DNA from 2 places in the Paenibacillus sp. J22FR5 genome. Region 2 is predicted to be linked to the other one. Evidence: riboswitches for the same ligand, from Rfam matches in the RefSeq annotation. Region 2 holds a riboswitch; the other holds the start of a gene.
What was found. Region 2 has a riboswitch for ZMP and ZTP ahead of AC58P7_RS19135 (bifunctional 5,10-methylenetetrahydrofolate dehydrogenase/5,10-methenyltetrahydrofolate cyclohydrolase). Riboswitches for the same ligand answer to the same signal wherever they lie in the genome.

Region 1: another riboswitch for ZMP and ZTP. It lies ahead of rpiB (ribose 5-phosphate isomerase B); the one in region 2 lies ahead of AC58P7_RS19135 (bifunctional 5,10-methylenetetrahydrofolate dehydrogenase/5,10-methenyltetrahydrofolate cyclohydrolase).

What each region holds. Positions count from the first base shown of each region.
Region 1 is NZ_JCAUAN010000017.1:106,778-122,052, reverse strand. Features, by position in the region: gene AC58P7_RS20760 (L-threonylcarbamoyladenylate synthase) at 1-620, shown strand, start outside; gene AC58P7_RS20755 (manganese efflux pump MntP) at 685-1,245, shown strand; gene AC58P7_RS20750 (low molecular weight protein arginine phosphatase) at 1,286-1,858, shown strand; ZMP/ZTP riboswitch at 1,968-2,048, shown strand; gene rpiB (ribose 5-phosphate isomerase B) at 2,153-2,611, shown strand; gene AC58P7_RS20740 (TIGR01440 family protein) at 2,628-3,233, shown strand; gene glyA (serine hydroxymethyltransferase) at 3,270-4,520, shown strand; gene upp (uracil phosphoribosyltransferase) at 4,908-5,537, shown strand; gene wecB (non-hydrolyzing UDP-N-acetylglucosamine 2-epimerase) at 5,647-6,783, shown strand; gene AC58P7_RS20720 (AtpZ/AtpI family protein) at 7,007-7,228, shown strand; gene AC58P7_RS20715 (ATP synthase subunit I) at 7,228-7,608, shown strand; gene atpB (F0F1 ATP synthase subunit A) at 7,655-8,353, shown strand; gene atpE (F0F1 ATP synthase subunit C) at 8,432-8,656, shown strand; gene atpF (F0F1 ATP synthase subunit B) at 8,735-9,220, shown strand; gene AC58P7_RS20695 (F0F1 ATP synthase subunit delta) at 9,217-9,750, shown strand; gene atpA (F0F1 ATP synthase subunit alpha) at 9,783-11,297, shown strand; gene atpG (ATP synthase F1 subunit gamma) at 11,426-12,283, shown strand; gene atpD (F0F1 ATP synthase subunit beta) at 12,451-13,848, shown strand; gene AC58P7_RS20675 (F0F1 ATP synthase subunit epsilon) at 13,889-14,293, shown strand; gene AC58P7_RS20670 (NADH-quinone oxidoreductase subunit A) at 14,667-15,032, shown strand; gene AC58P7_RS20665 (NuoB/complex I 20 kDa subunit family protein) at 15,017-15,275, shown strand, end outside.
Region 2 is NZ_JCAUAN010000015.1:49,900-65,174, reverse strand. Features, by position in the region: gene AC58P7_RS19180 (hypothetical protein) at 42-731, opposite strand; gene AC58P7_RS19175 (cytochrome P450) at 786-2,039, opposite strand; gene AC58P7_RS19170 (TetR/AcrR family transcriptional regulator) at 2,071-2,634, opposite strand; gene AC58P7_RS19165 (GNAT family N-acetyltransferase) at 2,810-3,355, opposite strand; gene AC58P7_RS19160 (DinB family protein) at 3,333-3,818, opposite strand; gene AC58P7_RS19155 (DUF4132 domain-containing protein) at 3,844-8,742, opposite strand; gene AC58P7_RS19150 (hypothetical protein) at 8,756-9,175, opposite strand; gene AC58P7_RS19145 (sugar phosphate isomerase/epimerase family protein) at 9,302-10,066, opposite strand; gene AC58P7_RS19140 (DUF6886 family protein) at 10,236-10,793, opposite strand; gene AC58P7_RS19135 (bifunctional 5,10-methylenetetrahydrofolate dehydrogenase/5,10-methenyltetrahydrofolate cyclohydrolase) at 10,818-11,660, opposite strand; ZMP/ZTP riboswitch at 11,718-11,795, opposite strand; gene AC58P7_RS19130 (hypothetical protein) at 11,855-13,483, opposite strand; gene AC58P7_RS19125 (RidA family protein) at 13,880-14,287, opposite strand; gene AC58P7_RS19120 (hypothetical protein) at 14,339-14,752, opposite strand; gene AC58P7_RS19115 (YoqH family protein) at 14,881-15,275, opposite strand, start outside.

The DNA of each region.
Region 1 (15,275 bases), on a different contig from region 2:
CGAATAGCTCTGGTAGACCGAGCCCTACACTTGCATCGCATGTGCGGGATGATTTGGAGGGCAAGATTGGCGGAATCGTGGATGGCGGTGCAACAGGTGTTGGCGTGGAGTCCACGGTCGTTCAGTTTGTAGACGGGGAGTTATATGTGCTGAGACCGGGTGGCGTGACGGCGGAGCAGCTGCAAGCTGTTTTGCCGGATATGCGTATTCATGTATCTGAGCCGACAGAAGTAGAAGCTTCGGATACACCTCGCGCACCGGGAATGAAGTATACGCATTATGCGCCGAAGGGCTTTATGCACATCGTTCAAGGAGATGATGAGCAGGAGGTATCGACTTGGATTCAACGTGATATCGATGCCGCGAAGCTGCGGGGAGAGTCGACGGGTATTCTTACTTTTGAAGAAAGAGTAGGGGAATATCAGGCTGATCTCGTTCTCGCGTGCGGCACCTTATCACAGCCAGAAACGATAGCGCGGGAGCTCTATGCGGCTCTGCGGACTTTTGATCACAAAGGCATTAGCTACATTGTCGCTGAAGGTGTTCCAGATTCAGGCATTGGCCGCGCGATTATGAATCGACTGCTGAAAGCAGCCGGTCATGAATGGATACGTCTCTAATTAGCATGATTCCCAGTTTGTCCGCATATCTTGAGAAAGAATCGTGGACAAGGGGGATCGTGCTATGCTCGCATCTGGGGTACAAGTTGGGCAACTCATGACAATTGGAATAATGGCGATTGCTTTGGGCCTAGATGCTTTTTCGTTAGGAATCGGCATAGGAATGAAGGGCATTCGCTTGGTGGATATTTTGAAAATCAGCATTGTCATCGGACTTTTTCACGTACTCATGCCACTGATGGGGATGTTTATGGGGCAGTATGTCTCCCTACTTCTGGGTAATGTCGCTACGGCTGCAGGGGGATGTTTGCTTATTTTGCTGGGGGCCCATATGGTTTACAGCTCGATACGCGGGGAAGAAGCGACGGCATTCGATCATCGGACGTTATGGGGGCTTATCATATTTGCCCTTAGTGTTAGTATAGATTCCTTCTCTGTAGGCGTTTCTCTGGGGATGTTTGCCACGGACATTGTGCTTACAGTGCTCATTTTTGGTCTGTTTGGCGGGTTGCTTTCGATAGCGGGGTTACTGCTGGGCAGACGAGTTAGCGGTTGGGTGGGGGAATACGGCGAGGCATTCGGCGGACTCATCCTATTAGGGTTTGGGATCAAGTTTTTAGTATGATACAATACGGGTAAAAGCCGTTTATTTCAAGGAGGATTTCATGTTGCGAATTCTATTTGTCTGTACAGGAAATACGTGCCGCAGTCCGTTAGCTGAAGGTTTGCTGCGTATGAGGGTGCATCAAGAGGGGCTTGCGGCGGAGGTTCGTTCGGCAGGAGTATCTGCGATGACGGGTGGTCCGATATCGAGGAACAGCCAATCGCTTCTACATGAAGCGGGTTTTAAGGAATCTATTAGTTCTTTAGCCATTGGCGCGGCGGATGTCGATTGGGCAGATCTGGTCCTGACGATGACGACAGGGCATAAGCGTACAGTGATTGGGCGTTTTCCTCATGCGATCGAGAAGATCTATACGCTCAAAGAGTATGTAGAGGACGATGATCGTATTCTCAAGGCGATTGAAGAGCGGGAGCAGCTTGCGGCAGAGCTTCAGCTCAAACAGGCGCTATCACAGACGGTATCTGTGGAAGAAAGAAGCCGCATGTATACCCTGGAAAACGCGATTCCCGATTACGATATTTCGGATCCCTATGGCGGGTCACTAGCGGATTACCGATATACAGCCGAGGAAATTAGTCGGAGCTTAGATAAATTGGTGAAAAAAATACGTTAAATCCTAAAAGCTGTCCCATGCCCTCGTCTTCTCTTTAAAGGTCCTTAATGGGATAGGTCAATATAGCTTTACACATTGCAGGGAATGCGATAAAATACAAGTAACAAGCAAGACTCAATGTAACTGGCGACGAGTGGGGTTAACCACAATGGAGCATTGAGCTATACGGCCGGTCGCCTGGGCAAAAGAGCAACGCGCGTTTTTTAGCGTGTGCGCTCTTTTTTTCGTTTTTGATGTACTTTGGGATATAATAGGATGGTCGAATTCGAACAAGTCAAAAGGAGCGTTCTATTCATGAAAATTGCTTTAGGTGCTGATCATGCAGGCTATCGTTTGAAAGATGTTATCATTCCTTTTATTGAGTCATTAGGTCATCAAGTGATCGATTTCGGATGCAGCTGCGGCGACTCCGTCGATTATCCAGATTATGCACTTCAGGTTTGCGAAAAAGTGGTTTCGGGAGACGCAGATAAAGGGATTCTTCTTTGTGGAACAGGCATTGGCATGTCCATTGCGGCCAATAAAGTTCCGGGAATCCGCTGTGCACTTGTGCATGACCTCTTCTCAGCGAAAGCGACGCGCGAACATAATGATACGAACGTGCTAGCAATGGGTGAGCGAGTTGTTGGGCCTGGCGTAGCGGAAGAAATCGTCAAAATCTGGTTGGAAACCGAGTTTTCGGAAGGTGTCCGCCATAAGAATCGTATTAACAAAGTGCAGAGCATCGAAGATCGTTTCACGGTACATCCCTAGAGATGAGGGAGCCACAATGACAGATTCTATGTATGAACCTATAGCAGAAGCAATGGAAGCGAATCTGCGTGAGCTGGTTACAGTTGGTGGACTGCGCCCCGGCAACATCTTGGTGATCGGCACGAGCACGAGTGAAATTCTCGGGCATCGGATTGGGACATCGGGCACCCTGGATGCAGCGAAGCCGATTTTTGAGACGGTTGCGCGCATCTGCAGCGAGTTCGGACTGCATGCGGCCTATCAGTGCTGCGAGCATCTGAATCGTGCCATCGCCATTGAAGAAGAGCTGCTAGCGCTAGCACCTCAGCTTGAGCCTGTTTCCGTGATTCCCGTGCCGAAGGCTGGTGGCTCGATGGCCTCCTACGCGTACAGACACTTCGCGAAGCCGGTCGTTGTCGAGACGATTCAGGCGCACGCGGGCATCGATATTGGCTCAACGCTGATTGGGATGCATCTGCGCAGAGTCGCTGTTCCCGTAAGGCCGCCGGTTCGCCATATTGGCCAGGCTTATGTCACGATGGCATTTGCACGGCCGAAGCTGATCGGTGGTACAAGAGCTGTATATTCCGCAGAAATAGCGGATCAACGTTATCAACAAGCTGCACCTGATGCAGATTGCTAATTTAATTTTGACTATCACCCTTAGGAGGAATTCATTATGACAAACTTTTTGAGCAAGCAAGATCCGAAAATCGTAGAAGCCATGAACCTTGAGCTAGGCCGTCAACGCGACAAAATTGAGCTAATCGCTTCCGAGAACATCGTGAGCCAAGCGGTTCTAGAAGCTATGGGTACTGTACTTACGAACAAATACGCGGAAGGCTACCCAGGCAAAAGATACTATGGTGGCTGTGAGTACGTAGACATCGTGGAAGACATCGCTCGTGACCGCGCGAAAGAGCTTTTCGGTGCTGAGCACGCGAACGTTCAACCGCATTCCGGCGCACAAGCGAACATGGCTGTTTACTTGGCTGCTCTAAACCCAGGTGACACGGTTCTTGGTATGAACCTTGCGCATGGTGGTCATTTAACACACGGTAGCCCAGTAAATGCTTCCGGTATTCTTTACAACTTCGTAGCTTACGGTGTAAGCGAAAAAGATTTCCGCATCGACTATGACGATGTTCGTAAAGCAGCTTTCAAACATAAGCCTCGCATGCTCGTAGCTGGTGCAAGTGCGTACCCGCGCACGATTGATTTCGAAGCATTGGCGTCCATCGCTAATGATGTAGGCGCATTGTTCTTCGTCGATATGGCGCATATCGCTGGTCTAGTTGCAGCAGGCTTGCACCCGAACCCAGTGCCGCACGCACATTTCGTAACAACAACAACACACAAAACGCTTCGCGGTCCTCGCGGCGGTATGATTCTTACGAAGAAAGCTTGGGCTGCAGCGATTGATAAAGCGGTATTCCCTGGTTCCCAAGGTGGACCTTTGATGCACACGATCGCAGCTAAAGCTGTTTCCTTTGGTGAAGCTCTTCAACCGGATTTCAAAGTTTACGGTCAAAATGTGATCAACAATGCACAAGCATTGGCAACAGCTCTTACAGCTGAAGGCATTAACCTGGTTTCCGGCGGTACGGACAACCACTTGATGCTGGTTGACTTGCGTAACTTGAATATCTCAGGTAAAGACGCAGAGCACGTGCTTGATGAAATCGGTATTACAGCGAACAAAAATGCAATTCCTTTCGACCCTACTAGCCCGTTCGTTACAAGCGGTATCCGCTTGGGTACACCGGCAGTAACGTCCCGTGGTATGGACGAAGAAGCGATGAAAACAATCGCAAAAGTCATCGCACTCACATTGAAAAACCCGAAAGACGAAGCTACGCTTGAGAAAGCGCGTGGTATGGTGTCCGATCTAACAGCGCAATACCCGCTTTACCCAGGTTTAACTTACTAATTGATACATGTAGGGCCAGCTCTTTGGAGCTGGTCTTTTTTTGTGCAAATTTCCATGCTACTCTTCGCCTTGCCTTGCCCTCTCCCAGGTGTTCCGCTCATTCTCCCACTAGATGTCTATATTTCCTTCTGATTCTACTAGCTTCGCAATAGTTGCGGAACGAGAGGTTGCTATTTGTGACGAAACAGGATTTTCTGAAGAGTTACGGAATGTAGGTCCTCTATTCTTTTCCTTTCCCTCCATAATTACTAGTGTCCTCGTTTTTATGCGATTTTACATCCTTTGCCCAACCATGCATATTGTTGTTTCTATAGCAGATAAGTTGGATAACATATGATATAATGGACAAGGTTTGCCTGACCTACATGCTTATATTAGGAGGAACATATGGGTAAAGTACATATTTGCGATCATCCGCTTATCCAGCATAAGCTTACTTATATTCGGGATGAGAACACGTCAACGAAGGACTTCAGAGCGCTTGTCGATGAAGTTGCTACATTAATGGTGTATGAAATTACAAGAGATCTTCCACTGCAGCAAGTGCAAGTGAAAACCCCGGTTACAACGGCAGATTGCCAAGTCATCTCGGGCAGAATGCTAGGACTCATCCCTATTTTGAGAGCAGGTTTGGGTATGGTTGACGGCGTGTTAAAGCTGATGCCTGCTGCAAAAGTAGGACATGTGGGTCTCTATCGCGATCCGGACACGCTTCAACCTGTTGAGTACTACGTGAAGCTGCCTACCGATGTATTGGAGCGGGATTTACTGGTCATCGACCCTATGCTCGCCACAGGCGGATCTGCGAATGCAGCCATTGAAGTGCTGAAAAGCAGAGGTTGTACGCGAATTAAGCTCATGTGCCTCATTGCCGCACCAGAGGGCGTAGCATCCGTACAAAAAGAACATCCTGACGTCGATATCTTCGTCGCAGCCGTTGATGATCATTTGAATGATCATGGCTACATTGTGCCGGGTCTCGGGGACGCGGGAGATCGTCTGTACGGCACGGATTAATTTTTTTAAAAGTCAATGCTTACGAAGAAAGCTTTGCTGTGCAAAGCTCTAAGTTAATGCTTACGAAGTCAGTTTTCCTCACGGAAAACTTTAAGGGGAGAAGAAACCGATGAAACGTCTAAAAGTGATTACGATCTTCGGAACAAGACCTGAGGCCATCAAAATGGCTCCACTCATTCTCGAATTGGAAAAGCATCCTGAGCACATCGAGTCTCTGGTTTGCGTAACGGCACAGCATCGTCAAATGCTGGACCAAGTGCTTGATATTTTCAAAATCACACCTGACTTTGATCTTAACGTCATGAAAGATCGCCAAACGCTGAATGAGATTACGATGCGCGTTCTGCAGGGCTTGGAACCTGTGTTCCAAGAGGCGAAGCCGGACCTGATCCTTGTGCACGGCGATACACTGACAACGTTCCTTGCTAGTTATGCAGCGTTTATGCAGCAGATCCAAGTGGGCCACGTGGAAGCGGGCCTGCGTACGTGGAACAAATTGTCCCCGTATCCAGAAGAAATGAACCGTCAGTTAACGGGCGTTATCGCTGATCTTCATTTCGCACCAACACAGCAATCTGCAGATAACCTGCGCAAAGAAAATAAATCCGAGTCACAAATTTATGTGACAGGCAACACGGTGACCGATGTATTCAAATACACGGTACAAAAGGCATTCAATCATCCCGTACTGGAATGGGCGGCTGGTCGTAAGCTAATCCTGATGACAGCGCATCGTCGTGAGGCGCAAGGTGAGCCACATCGCCAAATTTTCCGTGCGGTCAAACGTATTGCCGATGAGTTTGAGGATATTGCGATCGTTTATCCGGTTCATCCGAGCCCAGCGGTCAAAGAACCAGCACATGAAATTCTGGGCAATCACCCACGTATCAAGCTGGTTGAGCCGTTCGATGTATTTGAGTTCCATAACTTCTACCCTCATGCGCACATGATTCTAACCGACTCCGGTGGTCTGCAAGAAGAAGCACCGTCCTTCGGTGTCCCAGTACTAGTTCTACGTGATACAACAGAGCGTCCAGAAGGCATCCAAGCAGGAACGTTGGAGCTAGTTGGAACGGATGAAGAAGTGGTCTATACGCGTGCTCGTGCGCTGCTTACAGATCCAGATTTATACAATAAAATGAGCCAAGCAGCGAACCCTTACGGAGACGGAAAAGCGTCAGAACGCATCGTTCAAGCGATTCTCCATCACTTCGGTAGGACCCCTGAACGTCCTGAAGCATTCTAACCGTGACAAAATCATGACAAACGCTACAGCGTACAGTTGGACTGTTCGGTTTGAAAACGCGCAAACCTTAGAGCCGCAAGGCTCTAAGGAGTTTTGTGAGATGTGACAAATGAAGTTCCGTCAATTGACAAACTTAGCATGGCTTCGATACAATGAATGAGGATTCGTAGCAGATTAGCTACGAGACGCGTTTTCCCATGTGGAAAACACCCAGGAGGGTGCAATGAAACGGCCAAATTCCAATGATAATCCTTGGCGGGCAGTAGCGTTAACTAGTGCAATTGGCATAGACCTTGTCGTATGTTTGGCAGCCGGATATTTCTTCGGGGATTGGTTAAGTGGTGCACTAGGTGGACAGATCTGGTTGTTAGTCGGGTTTTTACTTGGGCTTGTAACCGGCATCATGAGCATTTACTTCATGATTAAGCGGTACGGAGGGCTATGATGGACGACTTTTCAGCCACTCTGAAAACGGTTCAAAATGTATTTCTTTTCTTTTTATCCTTTTGTTTGGCTGCATGGGCGCTTCTTGTCGATTACCGCATTTACTTTGCCGGTATTATGCTTGGTTCCATTGCAAGTATGATCAATGCAAGGTTTCTGGCCTGGAAGATTAACAAGCTGGCAGCAGCTGCGATAGAGCAGTCAGGGCGCAAGGTAACCCTTGGCTTTCTGACAAGGGCAGCGATCGCGGGGTTTGTAGGTTTGGTTGCCGTCAGGTATCCCGAACAAGTTGCATTGACCACGACGATTGTTGGATACTTTTTTGCTCAATTGGCAACACTCGTACTGGGTATTCTTTCTATTAAGAAGTCAAAGAAGTAATTCCACGATGTAACTTCCATGGATGAAAGGGGTGAAAATGGAAAATATGGAACATAAGGTACCAGAGTTTGAGTGGTTAGGTATTCATTTCGATGCATCAGCACTGATGATGATCGGGATTACCACAGTTGTCGTGCTGATTCTTGCAATTGCAGGCGCTAGCCGAGCATCCGTAACGAACCCTTCGAAACTTCAAAACTTCATGGAATGGACGATTGAGTTTGTAGAAGGCATTATTGGAAGCACGATCGGTTCCAAGCATGGCAAAGGATTTATCGCACTTGGTCTTACGCTCATCATGTACATCTTTATCGGCAACATGCTCGGCCTTCCTTTCTCAATTGTGACGGAAGATCATGTATCCTGGTGGAAATCACCGACAGCTGATATCGCAGTAACAGCAGCTTTAACCGTTGTCGTTACGGTACTAAGCCACTACTTAGGGATTACGCGCAACACGAAGCATTACTTCGCGCATTACATTGAGTTCAAAGGGATAATGTTGCCCCTTCACTTGATTGAAGTTGTAGCAAAGCCGCTTACACTCGCTTTCCGTCTTTACGGTAATATCTATGCAGGTGAAATTATGATATCTGTCATTGTTGGAGCAGGTTGGTTTGGAATTGCGCCTCTCTTCGTATGGCAGGGCTTCAGTGTGTTCGTTGGTGCAATTCAAGCCTTCGTATTCACGATGTTAACCATGGTTTATATCTCACAAACGTTGATTCACGAAGAAGAGCATTAAGGATTAGACTTACCTCGGGAAGTCTCGAGTCACTTATACAACAACAAAAACTTAAGAGTTTAAGGGAGGATTTTATCAATGGGAGCAATAGCATTAGTAGCAGCAGGTATCGTATTCGGTTTGGGAGCACTAGGTGCAGGTATTGGTAACGGTTTGATCGTAGGTCGCGCTTTGGAAGGTATTTCCCGTCAACCAGAACTTCGTGGTACGCTTCAAACAACCATGTTTATCGGGGTAGGTCTAGTTGAGGCAATGCCGGTCGTTGCATTGGTTCTTGCGTTCATCTTTATGGGAAAAGCTTAAGAAACCGTTTGGCGTTGATGGCCGTAGTCGCCACCACGCCTTCGTTTTGCCCATGTTATCAGAAGGGAGTGACGTTACTTGCATATTGAATGGTCCACATTTTGGATACAACTAATCGCGTTCTTAATTTTATATTTGTTGCTTTCTAAATTTGCGTTCGGTCCTCTGTTCGGCATGATGGAGAAACGCAGACAATTGGTGAAAGACCAAATTCAAACAGCTGAAACTAGCCGCAAGCAGGCTGAGCAACTGTTGGAGGAACAAAAGCAAGCTCTGCAACAAACTCGTAAGGAAGCTTATGACATCATTGAGCAAGCGAAGCACACAGGCTCAAAGCAAGCTGATGATATTATTCATGCAGCTAGTGCAGAAGCAAATCGTCTGAAAGACGAAGCGCTTAAAGATATCGAAAATGAGAAGAACAAAGCGGTTGCCGCTCTTCGCAGCCAAGTTGGCGCGATGTCCGTTCTGATCGCATCTAAAATCATTGAGAAACAAATCGACGAAAAGTCACAAGAAGAACTTGTTGAGCATTACCTCAAAGAGGTAGGAGGCAACGTATGAGTGACATCGTCGTAGCGAAGCGTTATGCCAAAGCTTTATTCGATGTAGCGAAGGAAAAGAATATCATTTCCTTGGTTGAAGAAGAGCTTAAATCTGTAGCTAGTGCGATTAGGGATAATGCAGACTTGCAGAAGTTCCTGAACCATCCGAACATCGGGAATTCCGCGAAAACGGACCTGCTGAAGCAGATTTTCGAAGGCAAAGTTTCCGAACCGGTGTGGAACACGCTGCTTGTCTTGATTGATAAAGGTAGACAGTCGATTCTTTCTGCTTTGGCGAGTGATTATACCAAGGTTGCGAATGAGGCGCTCGGACAAGCGAGTGCGACTGTTTACTCCGCATACGTACTTTCGGATGCACAACAAGCTGAGATTGCTTCACATTTCAGTAAAATAACTGGTAAAACGATCCGTGTTTCGTCTGTGGTTGAGCCTAAGCTGCTCGGCGGCATTCAAGTGCGTATCGGTGATCGTTTATATGATGGAAGCTTGGCAGGCAAACTTGATCGTTTGGCCAAAGCGTTAGTTTAATATAACCACTGTAAGAATAGGGGTGAAGTTCGTTGAGTATCAAACCTGAAGAAATCAGCTCATTGATTAAACAACAGATTGAAAACTATAATTCCGATATCCAAGTAGTTGATGTAGGTACAGTCATTCAAGTAGGTGACGGTATTGCTCGTGCTCACGGCTTGGAAAACGTTATGGCAGGCGAGCTGCTTGAGTTCCCGAGCGGCGTACTAGGCTATGCTTTTAACCTTGAGGAAAGCAACGTAGGTATCGTTATTCTTGGACCTTACAGAGATATTCGTGAAGGCGACCAAGTTAAACGCACAGGCCGTATTATGGAGGTTCCAGTTGGTGAAGAACTTCTAGGTCGTGTAGTTAACTCCTTGGGTCAACCTGTCGATGGCAGAGGTCCAATCAATACAACAGCGTTCCGTCCAGTTGAGAACATGGCTCCTGGCGTAATGGCTCGTAAATCCGTACATGAACCAATGCAAACAGGTATTAAAGCGATTGACGCAATGGTACCAGTTGGCCGTGGTCAACGTGAGTTGATCATTGGTGACCGTCAAACAGGTAAAACGGCGATTGCGATCGACGCAATCATCAACCAAAAAGGCAATGGCGTGAAATGTATCTACGTCGCTATCGGTCAAAAACAATCCACAGTTGTAGGTGTTGTTGAAACCCTTCGTGCTGCTGGCGCGCTTGACTACACGATCGTTGTAACAGCTTCCGCTTCCGAGCCTTCACCGATGCTATGGTTAGCTCCATACTCCGGTTGTGCTATGGCTGAGTACTTCATGTACAAAGGCGAGCACGTTCTGATCGTATACGATGACTTGTCCAAACAAGCTGCCGCATACCGTGAGTTGTCCCTCTTGCTTCGTCGTCCACCAGGTCGTGAAGCTTATCCAGGTGACGTATTCTACTTGCACTCCCGTTTGCTGGAGCGTGCTGCGAAATTGAACGATGAGCTTGGCGGTGGTTCCATTACGGCACTTCCATTCATCGAGACACAAGCAGGCGATATCTCCGCTTACATTCCGACGAACGTAATTTCCATCACTGATGGTCAAATCTTCTTGGAAGCCGATTTGTTCTACTCCGGTCAGCGTCCAGCGGTTAACGTTGGTAACTCTGTATCCCGTGTAGGGGGCTCCGCTCAAACGAAAGCGATGAAAAAAGTTGCGGGTACACTTCGTGTGGACTTGGCACAATATCGTGAGCTTGCAGCGTTTGCCGCATTCGGATCCGATTTGGATAGAGCGACTAAAGCACGTTTGGATCGTGGGGTTCGTACCCTTGAAATTTTGAAACAAGGCGTTCACCAACCGATGTCTTTGGAAAAGCAAGTTGCTTCTCTTTACACGGTTGTAAAAGGTCATGTGGATGATATTCCAGTTCAAGATGTAACGCGTTTCGAAGCACAATTCTTGGCTTTCTTGGAATCCAACCGTCCTGAAGTTCTGCATAGCATTCGTGACACGAAAGATATTACTGCGGATAACGATAAAGCATTGGTTGATGCAATCAATACATTTAAAAAGAGCTTTGCAGTTTCAGAATAATGCATGATGGCAGAGCTTCATGCCCAAAGTGAAGCTCTTGCTACCGTGTGAATCCTGGGCAGGCGGACGCCTGAATTCAGGTCTTCGAATGAAGGCTTTTCTAAGCCTCAAAAGAGAGGTGAGCAGGTATGGCAAAAGGAATGCGCGAGATTAAGCGCCAAATTAAATCCACACAAAGCACGAAGCAAATTACGAAAGCAATGGAAATGGTTGCAGCAGCGAACTTACGTAGAGCGCAGCAATCAGCGGAAGCGGCACGTCCGTACTCCGAGAAGTTGAAGGAAGTGGTTGCAAGCATTGCAGCTGGCACGAAAGGCGTAAAGCACCCGATGCTACAATCACGTGAAGTGAAGAAAACGGCCTATTTGGTCATTACTTCCGACCGTGGTCTGGCTGGTGGTTACAATGCCAATGTGTTGCGTAAAGCAATGACTGAAATTCGTGAAAATCATAAATCAACAGCTGAGTACTCCGTCTTCGTAATTGGACGTAAGGGAAGCAATTACTTCTCGAAACGAAATATTCCGATTGTTGAAGAAGTAACCGGTGTTCCGGATACGCCGAAATTCTCGGATATTAAGCCTGTTGCAACAGCAGCGGTCTCTAATTTCGTTAACGGTACGTATGACCAACTGTTCCTGATTTACAACAAGTTCCAAAACGCGATTACCCAAATTCCAACCATGATTCGTCTGCTTCCAATGGAAGATGTATCCGGCGTGGCTGCAGCTAGCTATGAGTATGAGCCGTCACCGGAAGGCGTTTTGGAAGTACTGCTCCCTAAATATGCTGAGACGCTTATTTACAGTGCTGTATTGGAAGGCAAAGCAAGTGAGTTTGGCGCGAGAATGACAGCGATGAACTCCGCAACGAAGAATGCAACGAAGATGATCAGCAGTTACACATTGGCTTACAATCGTGCACGCCAAGCTTCGATTACGCAAGAAATTTCGGAAATCGTCGCTGGAGCTAACGCGAACGCATAATGTCCACATAAGAATTTACAAGTTTTCGACGAGTCGGAAAAAATAAATTCTTATTGGCGAATAAACCATCCGCTTAACGCGGTCGGACATCTTCGAAAAGACCTCGATAGAGGTTTATCTCATAAACGGTCTCGATGGAGACACAAGCTTTACTTAGGAGGGAAACCATGAGCAAAGGGCGCGTTGTGAATATTACAGGGCCTGTCGTCGACATTGAGTTCGAACGCGGACAACTCCCTGAAATTCTGAATGCAATCAAAATTGAAAGAACCGAAGGTGGACAATCATCCACTATGACGGTTGAAGCGGCTGTTCACCTTGGTGACAACCTCGTACGTTGCGTAGCAATGTCCTCAACAGACGGACTTGTACGTGGTGCCGTTGCAACAGATACTGGCGCAGCGATTACTGTACCCGTTGGTGCAGCAACACTGGGTCGTGTATTTAACGTATTGGGCGATCCGATCGATGGTGACGAAACAGTTGACCGTACATTAACTAGCCCGATCCACAAAGAAGCTCCAGCATTCGACAACTTGTCGACAAAATCAGAGATTCTTGAAACAGGTATTAAAGTTATTGACCTTATGGCTCCTTATGCAAAAGGTGGTAAAATTGGTCTCTTCGGTGGTGCCGGCGTAGGTAAAACGGTAACGATGCAAGAGCTAATTCACAACATTGCACAAGAGCACGGCGGTATCTCCGTATTTGCGGGTGTTGGTGAGCGTACTCGTGAAGGTAATGACCTTTACCACGAGATGAAAGACTCCGGCGTTATTGCAAAAACAGCGATGGTATTCGGTCAAATGAACGAGCCTCCAGGTGCGCGTCTTCGCGTAGCTTTGTCCGGTTTGACAATGGCTGAGTATTTCCGTGACGAAGAAGGAAGAGACGTTCTTCTTTTCATCGATAATATCTTCCGTTTCACACAAGCAGGTTCTGAGGTTTCCGCTTTGTTAGGCCGTATGCCTTCCGCGGTAGGTTACCAGCCAACCCTAGCTACAGAAATGGGTCAATTGCAAGAGCGTATTACGTCCACGAAAAAAGGTTCCGTTACTTCCATTCAAGCGATTTACGTTCCTGCCGATGACTATACGGATCCGGCTCCAGCAACGGCTTTCGCTCACTTGGACGCAACAACGAACTTGGAGCGTAGTATCGCGGCCGCAGGTATCTTCCCAGCGGTAGATCCACTTGCATCATCTTCCCGTGTTTTGACACCAGAAATCGTTGGTGAAGAGCACTATAAAGTAGCACAAGGCGTTAAACAAATTCTTCAACGTTACAAAGAGCTTCTGGATATCATCGCGATCTTGGGTATGGATGAGTTGTCTGATGAGGACAAATTGGTCGTTACTCGTGCGCGTCGTCTTCGTCTGTTCTTGTCTCAGCCGCTTCACGTTGCTGAGCCGTTCAACGGATTCCCAGGTTTGTATGTACCAATGAAGGATACCGTGCGCAGCTTCAAAGAAGTTCTTGAAGGTAAGCACGACAATCTTCCTGAAGTTGCCTTCCACAACGTGGGCACAATCGAGGATGCAATCGCGAAAGCTAAAACGCTGTAAGCTGCATACTCTCTAAGTAAGTTTAGGAAGGAGAATCCAAGTGAGTACATTCCTACTGGAAATTGTAACACCGGAACGCAAAGTGTACGCTGAACAAGTGAACATGGTTAGCGTGAAGGGTGCTGAAGGGGAGCTTGGAATTCTGCCGAATCACATTCCATTGGTCACTCCACTAAGAATTGCACCGATTACTGTGAAGAAAACGGGCTCTAAAGACGAAGTTATCGCAGTGAACGGCGGTTTCATGGAAGTGCGCAAGGATAAGGTGGTTATTTTGGCGGAAAGCGCCGAGCTGCCTGAACAAATTGATATTGATCGTGCGAAGGCAGCGAAAGACCGTGCGGAGAAACGTCTTGCAGAAACAAAGCAAGATAACGTGGATTTCAAACGTGCTGAAGCTTCTTTACAAAGAGCATTGAATCGTATCGGTGTGTCCGGGAAATAAATAGATCAAAGCGGGGGAACTTCGGTTCCTCCGTTTTTTTGTGCTAAAGGTAAAAAAACTGCCCCTCTCGGAGGAGAGGAGCAGCGGCTGACGGATTTCATTTTAAGCGTGATGCCAAAGGGTGGATTGTCCTGTTTTAGGGCAAGGTGGGAACATTTCGCCTGCTGTTAATTGAATGCTTTGTCCGTCGGCATCGCGATAACGTTGCCCAATGAATAGTATTACCCGTCTATGTGGTATGCTACTCTTAACGTGAAAGAATTAATGTCGACGCCTAAACCCCTTTTTGTTATACTAATATAGGTGATTATTACCAAAACTACGTAGATCGTAAGGAACGCAAATAAGAAATGGAGGCGGTTACATTCACATGATGTATACAAATAACTATGTAATCGTAGCGATTTTTCTTGGGTTAGGTATTTTCCTCCCCATAGCAGCGCTGACGATTGGCAAATGGTTAAGACCGAGTAAACCCATCGAAGAGAAGTACACGACATATGAGAGTGGCAATGAGCCTGTAGGTGAGGGACAAATCCGGTTTAACATTCGTTATTATTTGTTTGCTTTGATGTTTGTCATCTTTGATGTGGAGACCGTGTTCCTCTATCCGTGGGCTGTTGCTTTTAATCAGCTAGGATTGTTTGCTTTAATAGAAATGTGTATTTTTGTAGCCTTGCTTGCCATAGGATTAATATACGCTTGGAAGAAGAAGGTGCTGCAATGGACTTCAGTTTAGAGTCGATCTCTCCCGAGGAACGGGAAGAAATAAACCGTAATGTATTTATGACAACGCTGGAGCAAGTAAAAGCTTGGGCTCGCAGTAATTCGCTTTGGCCATTGACCTTTGGCTTGGCTTGTTGCGCGATCGAAATGATGGGGACAGGCGGTTCTCACTATGATTTAGACCGATTCGGAGTCATCTTCCGTACGTCACCTAGGCAATCAGATGTGATGATTGTGGCAGGGACAGTTACGAAGA
Region 2 (15,275 bases):
GTAACGGTTATTCCTTGATAAATCCATAAGTTTCTGCATATTTATTCCAATTCCTCTATCGTTTTTTCTTTTTGTCTTATATCACCAATATAATAAGCAAACACTTGCTCAATCGGTTTAAAATACAAATGCCCATCCTCTTCCCACGGCTGGAAATGGAGATCCATGCGCGAATCGTTCCAATTCTCGGGGGTGCCTTTCGTGTTCAATCGTCCCGGAACAACAGGCTCCTCGATGACCTTTGGAAATTCCTGATACCCGAACAACAGATTCTCATGCATCGCAATAATTTCATATTTGTCCCCGTGGAAAGCCCGCTCTTCCTGTAGCTGATAATGATAATAAATGTAACTGCTGATCATCTCAGGCTTCAAATGAGCGACCCTCCCCACCCGCGACACCACCGGTTGCTTTCTCAGCCAGTGTTCATAGCTAGCAGGTTCGTTAAAGTGGAACACATCCATCATTAGAATCCACTTACGTGGCTCTGTTTGACCAGGCCATTCTTTTAAAAAAGGGGTCCCTGCTCCTGCAATCTCATCGGGAGACACCTCTCGCTCCATGCATTCATAATAGAGGAATAGATTATTTCTCCAAATGAAAGCTGCAGCGGTCATAAGCTCTCCCTTTTCCACCAGGTTACGTGCTTGTTCACCTATCTTTAAAGCTTCAATTCCAGCGGATTCTTGTCCTTGCTGCCATTCAGCCCTATACATCAATCGTTTTATCATAGTTTTCTAGCCTCATCTTTTCATCACATAATATTTGCTGCATTTTCCTCGAAACTATTCCAACTGTAAGGACATTGACTCTAATCCTCGGAACAAAATATTTCTACGCCAATTTGGCTTGTCGTTTACCCTATTGAATCGTGGAAAGCGTTCCAATAGGACCGAAAGTGCTATCTCCCCTTCCATACGTGCAAGCGGTGCACCTAGACAGAAATGGGGACCTGATGCGAATGCCAAGTGGCGGTTCGGGTTGCGCCCGATATCAAATCCGTTCGGATTCTCGAACTGGCGGGGATCACGATTGGCTGCACCTAGCAATACGCTTACGGTCTGTCCTTGCCGGATGGTCTGACCTTCAATTTCGTAATCGATAGATGCAATACGAGTTGTCGTCCGTACAGGGCTTTCAAATCGTAACACTTCTTCCATAGCGGAAGGTATCATGTCTGGCATTTCTAGCAAACGGTTATGCTGATCTGGATGGTTTAGAAGTAAGTGTACACTATTCCCGATCATGTTTACGGTCGTTTCATGACCTGCAACGAGCAACAACACGCAGGTTGCTACAAGTTCATGCTCAGTTAATGCATCTCCTTGCTCTTGAGCCGTTATAAGCTCACTAATCAAGTCTTCACACGGTTTGGACTTTCGCTTACTAATCAAGCGTCGGAAATATTCGGATATGTCTTCTGCTGCCTTTCTAGCTTGTTGGGCAAATTCTGCTGGTTGATCGCCACCCTCTAGCACCCTCGCAAACGTATGGGACCACTCTTTGAATAACTCACGATCCTCTGGAGGCACACCGAGAAGCTCAGCAATCACAATTACTGGCAAAGGAAAAGCAAACGACGCGATTAAATCAGGCTGTGGATCTTCGGCCATTCGATCGGCAAGATACTCCGCGATAGCTCGTATTTTCGATTTCAGCCGTTCCATCGTTCGTGGCGAAAAGGCATGACTAACGAGGCCTCTCAATCTTGTATGACTTGGCGCATCGCGAAACAGCATCCAGTTATCTAGAAGATCATTTACCGGCTTCCATTCTTTAGGGGCTGGAGGCAATTCTTGTTGTTTGTGCTTCGGAATCGCATTTTTGTACTCACGAACGAACGCCGGATCCTTCAATATTCGACTGACATCATCGTACTGGGAAACGACCCAAAACCTAGGCTCATCTAAATAACATATTGGCTCTTCCTCGAGCAAATAAGAATAAAATAAAGAAGGATCACTGTGCAATCGATCAAAGTACGTTCTAAACCATGCAGAAATATCAGTTTTCTCGAAGGTTAGCTGTTTCTTTTGCAATTCGATCTCACTCCTTATAATAGAAGATCAATTAATTCGTAAAACCTTCCTTCATTTTCAAAGCATCATACATATCCTCGATCATCTCCGTAGCATCGTTGATGTCCAATTCCAATGAATTATTGCTAATCATCACGCCAATGCCAACGCAATATATAGTTAACTTTTCAAACATTTTCTGGAGTTTCCTTGCATCCATCTCTTTAAATCGTTCATCTAGCTCCAAAAAAGCCTCAAACATTTCCTTGTTAAGCTGGTCTTTGTCATATTTGTTATGATCTGAGAGGTAAACTGTTCTAAATAGCTGCTTCTCGTTCTGGGCAAATAACAAGCAACCGATTGCCAAATTCATGGCTGGCTCGTTGTTATCATTCTCATATTGCTTCATGCTGGAAAGCGCATAGTTAACGGCCATTTTATAGACATCGTCTTTTACGGCTTCCATATTCCCATATACGCTATAAATGGGCTGCGTCGAGCAGGTTAGCTTGAGTGCGATGCTCCTTGTTGTTAGAGCTTCAAAGCCTTCCTTCCTTATAATTTCAAACGCGGCGTCTAAAACCATTTCCTTGCTTATCTCTGCTTTTGGGGGCATCTCATCTTCTCCATAAAATAAATATAACATACGTTATATAACGTATGTTATAAGGAATATATTGGATTGTCAATCCTAATTTTTAGATTGCAGTGCCCCATTATTGCGAATGATATTCAAATAGAGCTCTGCAAAACGAGCGATGAAAAAAAGCCTATCGTAAAAAAGGGTAAAATCACCCTTTATTACGGTAGGCTTTCTCATGATACGCAGTAATGTACTCGAATAATTGTTTTCCATCTTCTTGATCGAATTCTCCAAAGCTCAAGAACATAGCCCGATACGTTTCGGGAACCCAAATATAGGTATGCACGTAATCGGTTAAACGAAACCCAGCTTTTTCCCAGAATCGAATTCTCTCCGCATTTTCCTCAGTAGATTCAGCCTCTACCTCAATGACGATACACTCACAACCTTCACTTTTTGCCCAATTACGAATATCTTGCATACACTGCAGACCTATCCCCTTGCCACGCTGATCCCGGCCAACTGCGATATAGTCGATAATGAGAACTTTCGCCTTCTGATTCATCGCGGTGAGTGCCATGGCTATAACTTCCGAACCATTACCCCACGTATGCAGCATGCAGATTCCTCTTTCGAACATGCTGTGAATGAGAGCGCGATGTTTTCTGCCATGTTCTGGAAAAGCCTCATTATATACGTTCGCTGCTTGAAGCCATATGGCTTCGTCCCATTTAGTGGTTATTTGATGTTTCATCAGCAAATCGTTTCAACAGTTGGATCGTATTAAAGTGCATACCCTCGTGATAAAGCGTAAAATTCAAGAACTCACCTATTGTGCTCAGCAATAAACCACTTCCAGTTGTAAAAGGTCGTTTCACTTGCTCGCTCAAACGATTTTGTAAAACGTGCTGAATACGCTTGGGTTGTTCTGCCAGCATCTCAAGTAATACCTCGAGTTTTGGGGTCTCCTCCTGCCAGTCGGCTGGTTTGGTCCCTTTTGCAAATAAACGATCAAAGCTCTCAGGTAATTGCATAGGCTCACCTGAAAAATAAAAAGCAAATCTCTCTTGAACCACATAAATATGACCCAAATTCCATCTCATATTGTTGTTAAACCCTTTTGGGGTAACATCTAGTTTAGTTTCCGATAATTCCTTAACAGCATTAATAGTGAGTTGACGAATAAATTCAGTTTGTTTGAACACGATTTGATCCATATGATCCCTCTTTCCGTTAATAAAGTTACGCCTTAATTTGCTCCAAAATCTGCGGATCTTTGATCTTGGTATCTTGAGCTAGCATCACGATCTTAGACAAGATCTCTGCGGTTTTGGGATCCTCATCGAGGAATGGCAAGAAAATGCGCCCCCTATGTTGCGAATGTACTGGTATGATATAGAGCGCTCCCGTTGCTTGCTTATATACACTGCCGCTGCCTAGATGTACGCCATATTCCCCTAAATCTCCAGTAATATGGGCGAAGTTCCCTTCCAGCCTGACGTTGCTAATTTTCATCAATCGAAGTGATTCCTTGACTATCGCTCTTCTGAATTCAATCGTCGTTAAGCTGGCTTCCGGATCCACGCCGCCTGCGTGTGCCACACTGACTACTAAGTCAACATCTCGCATGATCTCTGAGAAAATCACTTTAGGGATTAGACTAATATCCAGTCCCTCGTACGTATTACGGTCGAAGAAAGCAACACTTTCAAGCGTGGGTGACTCAACCTCCGATGGAGAGAACCAATCCGCTAGTGCGTAAATTTTGGCGATAATGTTCTCTTTATAATAGACCTTCTGGAGGCCTTCTTCGTAGTTAACGGTCCACATGCGTCCTTTTAGAAGTGCAGCTGCTTTCTTCGGCTGAATTTGGTGTCCGGCATACCGTTTGGATAGGGTACCGCTCGCTAATTCGTCTTCATTCGGCACGTATAATTCTCTAAATATTTGTTTGAAAGGTTGCTTCAGCCCGCGATCAAATACGAGCTTCTGATACTGGCTCCAACACCCATTTTCGTAGAAATGAACGGGATGGGCAATGATATATTCTTCTTCAGCGCTTAAGGAATATCCTTCACCGTTGGCATCAATCAACCCCCCATTGTGCCAGAAACCGAGTTGATCTCCAGATTTGAAAACAAGTGCATTAATCAGTGGGGCTACCACTGGATTGGTTGTCAGATTGTTAAGTTCACTTTTGGTAAAAGTGACGCCTAGCTCCATGGAACGTTCCAACTCAGCTTTTGCTCGCTTGTATTGATCCCTGAGCTCCGACACTTTTTCTTTTAGCGATAGAATGAGCTCGGATTTGTTGTATTTAGTCGGAACAGCTTTCAATGCTTTTCCTTGCTTGGTCACCTCAAGCTCCGCTTTGCCATCTTCGTTGATCGCAATCTTCACCATCATGTCATCAAGCGCTGTCGCTTCGAGATCTTTCCTTATTTCATTCATTTTCTTCGCTTCCATGTCCCATTTCAACCTGGTTACGTCTTTATAGCCTGCATTTCTTGCTAAGTTATCCAAGGCGATATCGGCTGTTTTGGACTCACTTACACGTCGTTGTGCGCCAAATTGCTTGCTTTCTTTGATAAAACGTTGGATGAATTCATATCTGCCAAGAACGTCCATATCCTGATCTTGACCAATCGGAACTAGACTATAACACAGCAGATGATCCTTATTTCGCTTCGTTTCCACAGAAGTTCTCATCTCTTCCAAGCTCAACTTCCCAAGTACCGCATCAGCAAACAACTGTGATCTTCTGTGATTAGATCCTGCGGAGATATACTTTGCACAACTGTACAAGATATCAAAGCGCTCTTCTCCGACTTGCTGATAGGCTTCCTTAAACCAATTGATATCGAAAGCCCCATCATTGAAATCAGCCGGTGAGATTGGTGAATAATGTGCAACAATCGTCTCCTTTTCAGCAGAGAAGCTTTCATTGATTTGAGCATGGAAATACCAAGCAGCCCCTCGTAAACCGTCCCATTCCAAATGCTTAGCGATGAGTTCAATCCATTGTGGTGCATACATGGCTGCTTCTAATAATCTTTTAACAGAAATATGTTTGTTGGACAGCGCTTCTCTTAAGAACGATACATCTTCACTCTCTTTGGGGTGGCACACGCGCAACAAATGGCTTAGTGATTCCTTCTTCGTACCATTGCCATAATAGTAACCGCGAACAAAGGTATCTTGATCTAACCTGGATAAAATATCAAGAAAAGATGTCACGCCTTGATAATAATTAATGCCATTAACTAAATGACTGACCTCTGTTGGCAATTCCCCCCGATTGAGCTCAATCTCGATAATTCTTGCAATTGTCTTCTCTTTAAATGGTTGGATAGCAGGATATTCTTTAACAAAATCCACGCGTGGATTGGTCATCGTATGGATATGCCTTTGACTTCTTTTTCGAGTCAGAAGTTCTTTATACATCTCATCATCGGTAATGAAGTTCAAGTTATAAGCTCTAACAAAGTCTGATAACTCGGGGTGGAACTCTTCATATTGGGTTAGTAGATCCAAATTCATGTTCATGGCGAAATATTCGGTAAAAGCTCGATCATCATAGATACAAGCCTTTATCCACCACAACCATGGTGATGATAATAGTGAATAACCTGCCGTTTTCTCATCGCGTTCAACGCTCTGCAAGGATGAAATGATCTTATTTAAAATTGGACTCATGAGTTTAAACCGTTCTTCCTTCGCACTGTCCTTATAATAGGCCATCACGAGCTGGTGAACTTGTTGTTTATACTTCATTATTTGTAGAAATGCCTGGACTTCCTTTACTTTGTCCATTGGGTAGAGTCCGGATAGGACGTTTGTTCCCCAGCCTTCAAGCGATTTGTACCGATGCATTTCCCACTGTTCCATTTTGTTTGTATAATATTTATTTAGGGCATCTGACGACAGATAAAAAGCTAATTGAACAAGGTCGGAGGTTGCTACACCGCTCTCTTCCAAGTACCCCTTCCACACTTCAGCCAAGGGATAAGCATCAATAATTGAAGTCTCCTCTTGCGTATCATGGCCTACTAATCGATCCAATCTGGTTCCTATTAAATAGGCTTCCTTGTAACCCGCGTATCTTTCGGCTATGTACTCGTATTCGCGATGTTCGTGGACCAGATCTGAAAGCCCTTGAAGAAAGCTTGTTACTTTATCCGTCGACAGTGTAAAGGACTCTCGTACTTGAAAATCCTCATACGCTGGAACTCCCTTGAGCATCACTGGTTTTTGGCTATCGAATAAGCCGAAACCGTTGGCTAAACCGTATGGCTCTTGTTGTTGTAATCGGTCAATAAGAACGCGTTCCTTATCCGTAGGCAATTGAATCATCGACAAATGAGGTTGAAGTGACTCATAACGCGACCGGTGTTCGGGATCCTCCTTTAGTTCACACAACATTTCTAGCGCTCCAAGACGCTGGAGTTCAACTTTACTTGTGAGAAGAGTTTCGACGGTTGGAAGCAAGGCTTCATTCGTTAATCTAAGCAGGATTGTAATTGCAATCTGCCTTAATGCGCCTGTTTTTAATTTCAGCAAGCCAGAAATCGATTCGATTTCAGATGAAGTAAGCTCCATCTTCATAATCTGCTTAAGTGCAATTTCACGATTCGATATACTTTTATCCGACAAGGCTTCAAAAATAAATTCACGCTGCGTCTTATCGTTAAAGTCTTTAGCGAAGTGTGTAATCAGAGTACCTCTGAAATCCGGGCTCACGTTATCTTTAAGAGCAATCAATTCAGCAATAAAATTAGGATCAAAATCATATGCCGTAACATACAACATTTTGTGTGCGATGGTGTCTGTTGAACAGCTAATCGTCATCCAGTCAAATACTTTGGATGTTGCCGACCACTCCTTACTAGGTAGATGCAGGAGCATTCCTTGAAAGAATTGAAAATGCCGCTTACGCGCTAGCTTATCTTCCAACTCGCTAACTTTCTCGAAACGAACCTTATATTCCCTGGGTTGTTCGATTAACTGCTGGTAATAGGTGTACGAACATTGATACCCGTAGTTTGCAATCAAGAGTGACTGTAACTCAGGATCATTTGCTCCCAAGTACGGTGCGGAAAGCTTGAATTTCAATTCATTATTTTGACTTTGGGATACTAAGTACTGGGCAACAATTTGCTGATAGAGGTTTCCGCCATCCATGATCATCTGGAGTTTACTTTGTAAATCTTCCTCTTCGATTACTGCTGTTGCCCATAAACTCATATACAGCTTCTGGACGTCATTGTCTTGTGACCATTCTGATCTCGTATTCTCATCCGTAAAACAGGTGTAGGCGTAACCCATACATTGTTTGAGCACTCGCGTGTTCGCTGCTTCTAATTGTAGTCCTGTCCAAACATCCAATGCACGAACAATGGAACTATATCGTATGAAATCATTCTCAATGATGATGTTTAATAGATAAAGTGTGCACGCTAACGTCCCCTCATCCATGACCTCAACGATACTTTGGCGTAACCCTTCTTGCAGACGAGCAGCAATAAGCAATTGTCCAAGCATTTTGTAGGCTTCTGGATGATGGCTTAAAACCATACCTTTCAGCATATGGCGATTAAGGAGCGCCGTGTTATTATCTCCGTATACAACATTTTGAAGAGCCTGCAAAATCTCTTCGTTCTGTTGATCCAATTCATAAGCAAGAATATGGCTGATAATCGCGCTATTCTCAAGCTGATTGGAGGAAGAAAGATACGATAAAATTGAAAAATCTGATCTCAAATCCATTAATTCAAAAAACTTACGAATCACACTTTCAACATGGGCTAAACGATTCGTTGTCCGGTACGGTCTTCTGTAGTAGCCAATACTATAAGGATATTCAGTGCAATGATGAATGATGTAAGCCAGAATCTTGGTTGAATAGCTCCCCCCCATGATACACGTTGCAATCGTCATTAAAGGATCAAATAACCTGGAATCGTCTCTGGCTGCCAACTCGATTAGCAGGTTTCTAACCTCTTCCATGTTATACCGTCTTGCGTACACCGTTTTGGATAAGTTTTCCCAAATCAGAAGCGCTAATTGTCTCTCACTTCCAACTAAGTGTCCCATTTTCATTTGAAAATCATCGTTATTTTCTGCAGGCAACTGAACCGTCATGAACTTCCTCCATTCACCACATTCTACCGGCTAACATTGTAAATCTAATGAATACGACCTCATCCTCATCTTTAACAATCACGAGTTGGTCCAAATCTACGACTTCTTCCTCATTCAAAAACACTTTAAATAATCCATCTTCGAACGCCAATAAAGCTGTATGGACAGCTTTTTCCTCGCTAACGTTGTTGTCGTTATAGGTCGTGCCAAAACCTACTTTGCCAACAGCGCCTTGAATTTTGATCGCGTTTTCAGAGAGATACTGAACCAACGGTACGCCAATTTCCTTACTCTTCAAAAGATCTACATGACTGAGAACGACCTGCGTTATTAGGTCTCTTAGCGTAAGCGGGGTTTCAGCAAGCGGATAACTCCTTTTCGTGAGGTAATCCTTCCTCTTTCCCAGACTTTTAACCGTCAAATAAATGTTCATAGCTGCTACCTCAAATGAGTATGATTTCTAAAGACTTCAAATGCAATTTCAATTAGATTCTACCATAATTTAGGCGGAAATAGGTAAAAAACAACTGATCTAGGATCAGTTGCTTTACACATGGACCTATAGGAACGTTCTTTTCATAAATGCCAAACTTGCCGCAAACTCCGTCTCTGGATCATGAACGGTGCACTCCGCGGAAATCCTTCCTTCGTAGCCGGAAACCTTCAATGCAGCGACAAATTGATCATACGGGTACTGCCCTGTCCCAGGAGACAACCGTCCAGTATCAGCGATATGAATATGCTGTAACCATTCTTTGTTTTCGATAAGCGTCTGAATCTGATCCAGCTCTTCATCCATATGATAGAAATCCGCTAGAACCCGAATAGAGGGATGATTCACCTGTTTGGCAAACATAACCGCTTCAGAAACGGTGTTCACGATGTTGGATTCCTTTTGATTCAAAGGCTCAATGGCCAAAGTCACTCCAGTACCCTGGAACGCATCACCCATCAGAGAAAGAAGCTGAAGAAGCTGCTCCTCTGCACGATTTCGTTCCCAGCCATCTGGTATATGACGTGCTTTCCCACTACCGAGAACGACTGTTGCGGCACCAATCTTATGTAAGGCATTTGCAGCTTTGTGGACGTAACGTCGAATTCGTTCTTCATCTGCTTCAGGACCAATAACCCTTAAATCCCCAGGAAAAAAGATGCTGAACACCTGCACCGGGAGAGGACTATTCATGTATAGTGGAAGCTTAGCGGAATAATCCGCTTCGTCCTCTAAATTTAATGAAACGAGCGCGCATTCGATATAGTCAAAGCCCAGTCGTTGAAGTCTTTCCGCCTCCTGAATTCCACTGCACCATCCAAAAGTGTTCATGAACATTCCTCCCTTACTAACTGTTCTACTTTTCTAATATAACAAAATTACCCAATGAATAGGATCGTGAATTTATCCAATGGCTTGTCTAATTTGTATAAATCGTTGAATTTAACTAAAAAGAAGAGCTGCCATTTACGGCAGCCCTTCTTACATTCAACAAACTCAATTATGTATACAATTTATTGTGCATTCGGATCCGCTTGTGAAATGCCCGCTCCGCAAAGCCCATTCTACACATCGAATAATTGAAACTTGTCTGTTGAATTTTATCGCATAAATCCCACAAATTATCTAGGAGTCGTACTTCCACATTTCGTTTGATGAGCTCACCGAATAAATCAGTAATTTCAAATTGATTGAAGGGAACTTGAGATTTCCCGCTCACATAATACCCCGCACTAGGATCTTGAGGATAAAAATCAGAAGCATCAAACTCATACACATATAACGTTGTATTCTTCATAATTTCAAACCATTTATGCTCAATAGCCACGACATGATGCATGGAATTCGAAGAAATAAACTTATTCCGATCTTCCTCTGCGGTTGCTTCGTTACAATGATACGTCACTCTCGGGCAATTCCGCGGCGTTAGGAAATTGGGCAAGCATCTCTCGTTGATCGCCCAAACTAACGCTTTCTCTGGGTCCAAATCTTTTCTTGTGGGGATTCTAGGGTTGAAAATGGGAATGTCCTTTTCTTCGCTTACGTGAAATAACTTCACTTTTGCTCCCCCTTAAAATATCAACTAAGCTAACTTCTCCGCCGCATCAACCGTATGTTTGAGCAAAGTCGCTATTGTGACAGGGCCAACACCTGCTGGAACAGGCGTAATCGCTGATGCTTTCTCCTGACAAGACTCATAATCAACATCCCCAATGTTTCCTTCATTGTACCCAGCATCCACAACGATGGCACCTGGTTTAATCCATTCACCTTTCACAAATTTCGGTTTACCAACAGCTGCTACTACAATGTCACCTAACCGTACCATTTCTTCTAAATTCGTAGTCTTCGAATGACAAATGGTAACAGTTGCATTCCGATTTAATAACATGATGGAAACCGGCTTTCCAAGGATTGGGCTTCTTCCTATCACTACAGCATGTTTCCCTTCAATTGAAATCCTATAAGAGTCCAGTATGGAAATAATCGCCGCCGGCGTACAGGAAGGAAAATCAGCTAAGCCGAAAGCATTTTGAGCAAATCCCAGCGTAGTTACGCCATCTACATCTTTTTCAATACGAATGGCTTCGAATGCTGCTCTTTCATCAATATGATCAGGCACAGGGTGTTGTAGCAAAATCCCATGTACACTGGAGTCAGCATTCAATTTATTTATCTCGGCAACCAATTCATCCGTCGATGTATGTTTAGGAAGCTCAACACGAATTGATCGGATACCCAATCGCTTACACTGGTTCCCTTTCATCCTCACATAAGTAGCTGATGAAGGATCATCACCAACTAGAATAGTCGCTAAGCAAGGGATAATTCCTTTTTGGGATATTTGAAAAATTCTACCCAGCAATGCCTCTTTCATGTCGCTTGCAACTCGATTACCATCCAAGATTAATGTTTCCGCAGACATATCCCATCATCCCTCTCAAGTTAGGAGTAAACATAAAGAGGTAAGGGGATTTCCCCTTACCTCTGCCCAGGCGTACGGCCGTTATCCATGTGCTTCCTCATGGTTCCTCATGCTCCGCCAGTCACACACAGTGTATTCATATTTGTATCATAGCAACGTATTCCATAATTTTCAATATATTTTAATGAGCAACTCTACAAATTTGCCGGAGACATAAAGAACGAATGCCATACATTTGTCATGAAAACATCCAGCACAACGAAGTAACACATCTCCAATCCAACATTGCGTTCGGTGAGCCCTTTTCTCCACAGTCTGGTGAACAAATATGAAATCAATGCGAAAATAATGAGTAGAATCAAGTTAACCCATACCGATTGTAGAATTTCTGGCATTACCTGAAGCGCGATAGCCTTACGGAAATCTCCGATGAATAGCGCCTTTACGATGAGATACATCGCAAGCGATATACCGAAGTGCCTTCTTGCGTGCTCGTCATAATGATACTGCCAGAAAACACTGATGACAACTAAATAAAGGCCTGGCAATACGATCCATTTTAGACTTATCAGTGAAGTGAGTAATCCGATCCCCCAAAACAGCGGCAGATTCCCTGCAGCTTTTTGCAAATCATTTGCACTAATTTTATTCACTCGTTCTAAATAGGGGAGCTGATCTGTTGCGTAGTAAACACGGAACGATTCAGCGTTCATGGCATCCAGCCAGATGGCTAAGGAACTACTGTTGTTCGAGACAAAGTTCGGATATGAAGCGAAACCACCGAATTGAGTAATCCTAGTAGAGTCCATCATTTTCCCATCCTTAAAGCCAATCTTGTAAACCTCTTGACTGGTTTGTCGCCGATTTTTCTCATAAACGGATGACACCACAAGTGTTACGTCACCAGATGATGCTTTCGTAAACGTAGGATGTAAAATAGTATCGGAATCCATTCCCTTCAAGACAGGAATATTAAGCATTTCTTCTTGTACCTTGTCTGGTTGATTTGAAACAAACGTAAACATGTGCAAGTTACTTTTACCCGATTTGCGTGAGCTGGTGGTATATACGGATATTAACGATGAATCCTGTACACTGAGCGCCATATCATCCAAACTACTTGATACAAAATCCAAGTCTTTTAGCTTGCTCTGCACAAGCGGCTTCCATGTGGCAGTCGCTAGCTGCGCGTAGTGAAAGGATTCATTGCCTTCCTTACTGACTGCATAAACAAGGGAAAGGTTGCCTGTTGCATCACTTACAGCTTTTAACTGCTTCAAGTTAGCTATTTCAAGTTTGGACCAATTTAGCTTCTCAGTAGGAAGAAAGGTTCCTATGAAGAGTGAAGATTCATTGTAGGCGAGCAGCACGTTCTCCCCTTGGGATCCAATGACTGTTTGAACATCCGTGATGTCATTTTCATTCAGCACATTCTTTGGAGACCATGAACCATTCTTCCACTCACTGGCGTATAGCTTATTGCCTTCTCCGATCCAGATGACATGGTCCTTATCTATCAACCGATAAGAATGGAATGATTCCGTTACCGGTAAAGGACGTGTTTCAGAGGTATATTGCCCTTCACTATAAATCGTAACATAGGCAAATGTTTGTCCAGAACGATAAACAAAACTGCTATCACCAACCATGTGAACAGGTTCCCCATAAGTTGCTAACTGAGGTAATTCTGTTGCACGGCCGAAAGGTTCTGGGTATGGCTTCACCGTTTCATTAGCCAACATGCATGTTTGAATCAAACCAATAACTATTAAAATTAGTACAAATGGCACATACGTTGCTAACTTCCATCTTGCTCGTTTCACTTTATAAATAACCTCCAAAGCTTGCTTTCTGCCTCATGAAAAAATAAGATCATGTTCCTTACGTTAATTTTCCATCGTTCAATAAACGTTCAACCCAATGATAACATTAATTCAATTGTTCATCACGAATACATTCAGATCGATGCTCAAACATGATTTTAACATGATCGTTCTCTTCGGAAATTATCTTAAGATAATCTTCGATTGGTGCCCAGCCGTCACGCGGATCAAGCTCTGGTAAAACAGGATGACGATTATTAGTGATAACCTCTTTTACTTGTACATTACTCAGATGAATCGAATAGGCGAATTGTGCGAAATCCCTCTTACATTTGGACTCATCTCAACACCCATATTGACCTATCATGAAACGGATTCATCAATGACAGCTCCTGATTATTCTTCAATTTCAAAAATAGAATCTACAATGATCGGCAGGTTGTCACGAACGGAAACTGCCCCGAAGACGGATCTAGCATGCATCCCCTTTTCACCGAAAACATCCAACATGACATCCGAACATCCATTCAACACCTTGTGATGCTCCTCAAACTCAGGAATTGCGTTAACAAAACCTTGCAGCTTAACAACTCTTTTGACATGATCCAAAGATCCTAGGGCAGACTGTAGGACAGCAAGAATCTCTATACCAGCTTGTCTAGCGAATTGATATCCTTCTTCAGTTGAGTAATCTTTTCCTAATTTCCCTTTGGGACTGCCCGAAGGACCTTTTACTGGATCACTAGCCTGTGGGAGAACGATCCCTAGTCTTTCTAATCTTTGTGCAATGGTTTGTTCTATCATGTTTAGTCCCCCTAGAATTATAAATATTAATAAATTATTGGATCGATACATTCACAGCCCAGAAGTCAAACTTTTTATTTGATATTCGCCATCTGTCTCTTGAATCGTAACATGAAGTTCACAGTTTCTGATCCAACCATCCTCGGTCCGTTCACCGCCGCCTGTCAAAATGAACTCCATGGAAGCTGGTAATGTGTCGTAGGTCACAATAAAGTAGGTATCCTTCTCGTTTTTAATCATTTGCATATCATCATGAATATTGAAATTCAAGATTCTCCTGTCTAGGGATACCGATGATATCTCTTCTTTTTCCAAGTTCTCAGCAAATAGCTTCTTTACGGTCGGCATTAATTCGTCTGCTTGCTGAAGGCTCACTACATCATTCGAACTTTTAATAATAACTGTAGTGCAACCTCCCGCACAAGTAACACACACGAGTAAAGCTAGAGTTTTCAACCACTTCATAGCATCGCCTCATCGAATGAATTAGTGTGTAGGTTATATACAACAATTCCAGGTCTTTTCTCGACCCAGATTTTAACAATTCATTATTTAAGACGATGTTAACATAGATAAGTTGCAAAGTATTTCAATTATTTACAAGAATTCATGGCCTTCTGTAAAATCACGGGCCCCAACTTCCCCGTTGTCGTATTTGAAAGTCGGACCTCCATAGTACTATTCGATAAATCAGCTGTTATATCGTCAATCCTCCCCGCCCAACTCGGACCGCCTTCCTCAGGGGTTGGATACAATTTGAAGCGCCAACTAATCTCGTTAGGAATAAAAGTAAAGCCTTCATATCCATCATAGTCTCCCCATGTAGATGGCTCAGGCAAGTGATTCGCATGCATACTTATACTCGTACGAGGAAAGCTTGGCGTTAACTTTACTTTGTAGACGAGGGCTGCTCCTTTGGCATTTGCATTGGTCGTATGTACAGGTTCAAGAATAGCACTACACGGCATTGAAACGTCGGCTTTGCCTT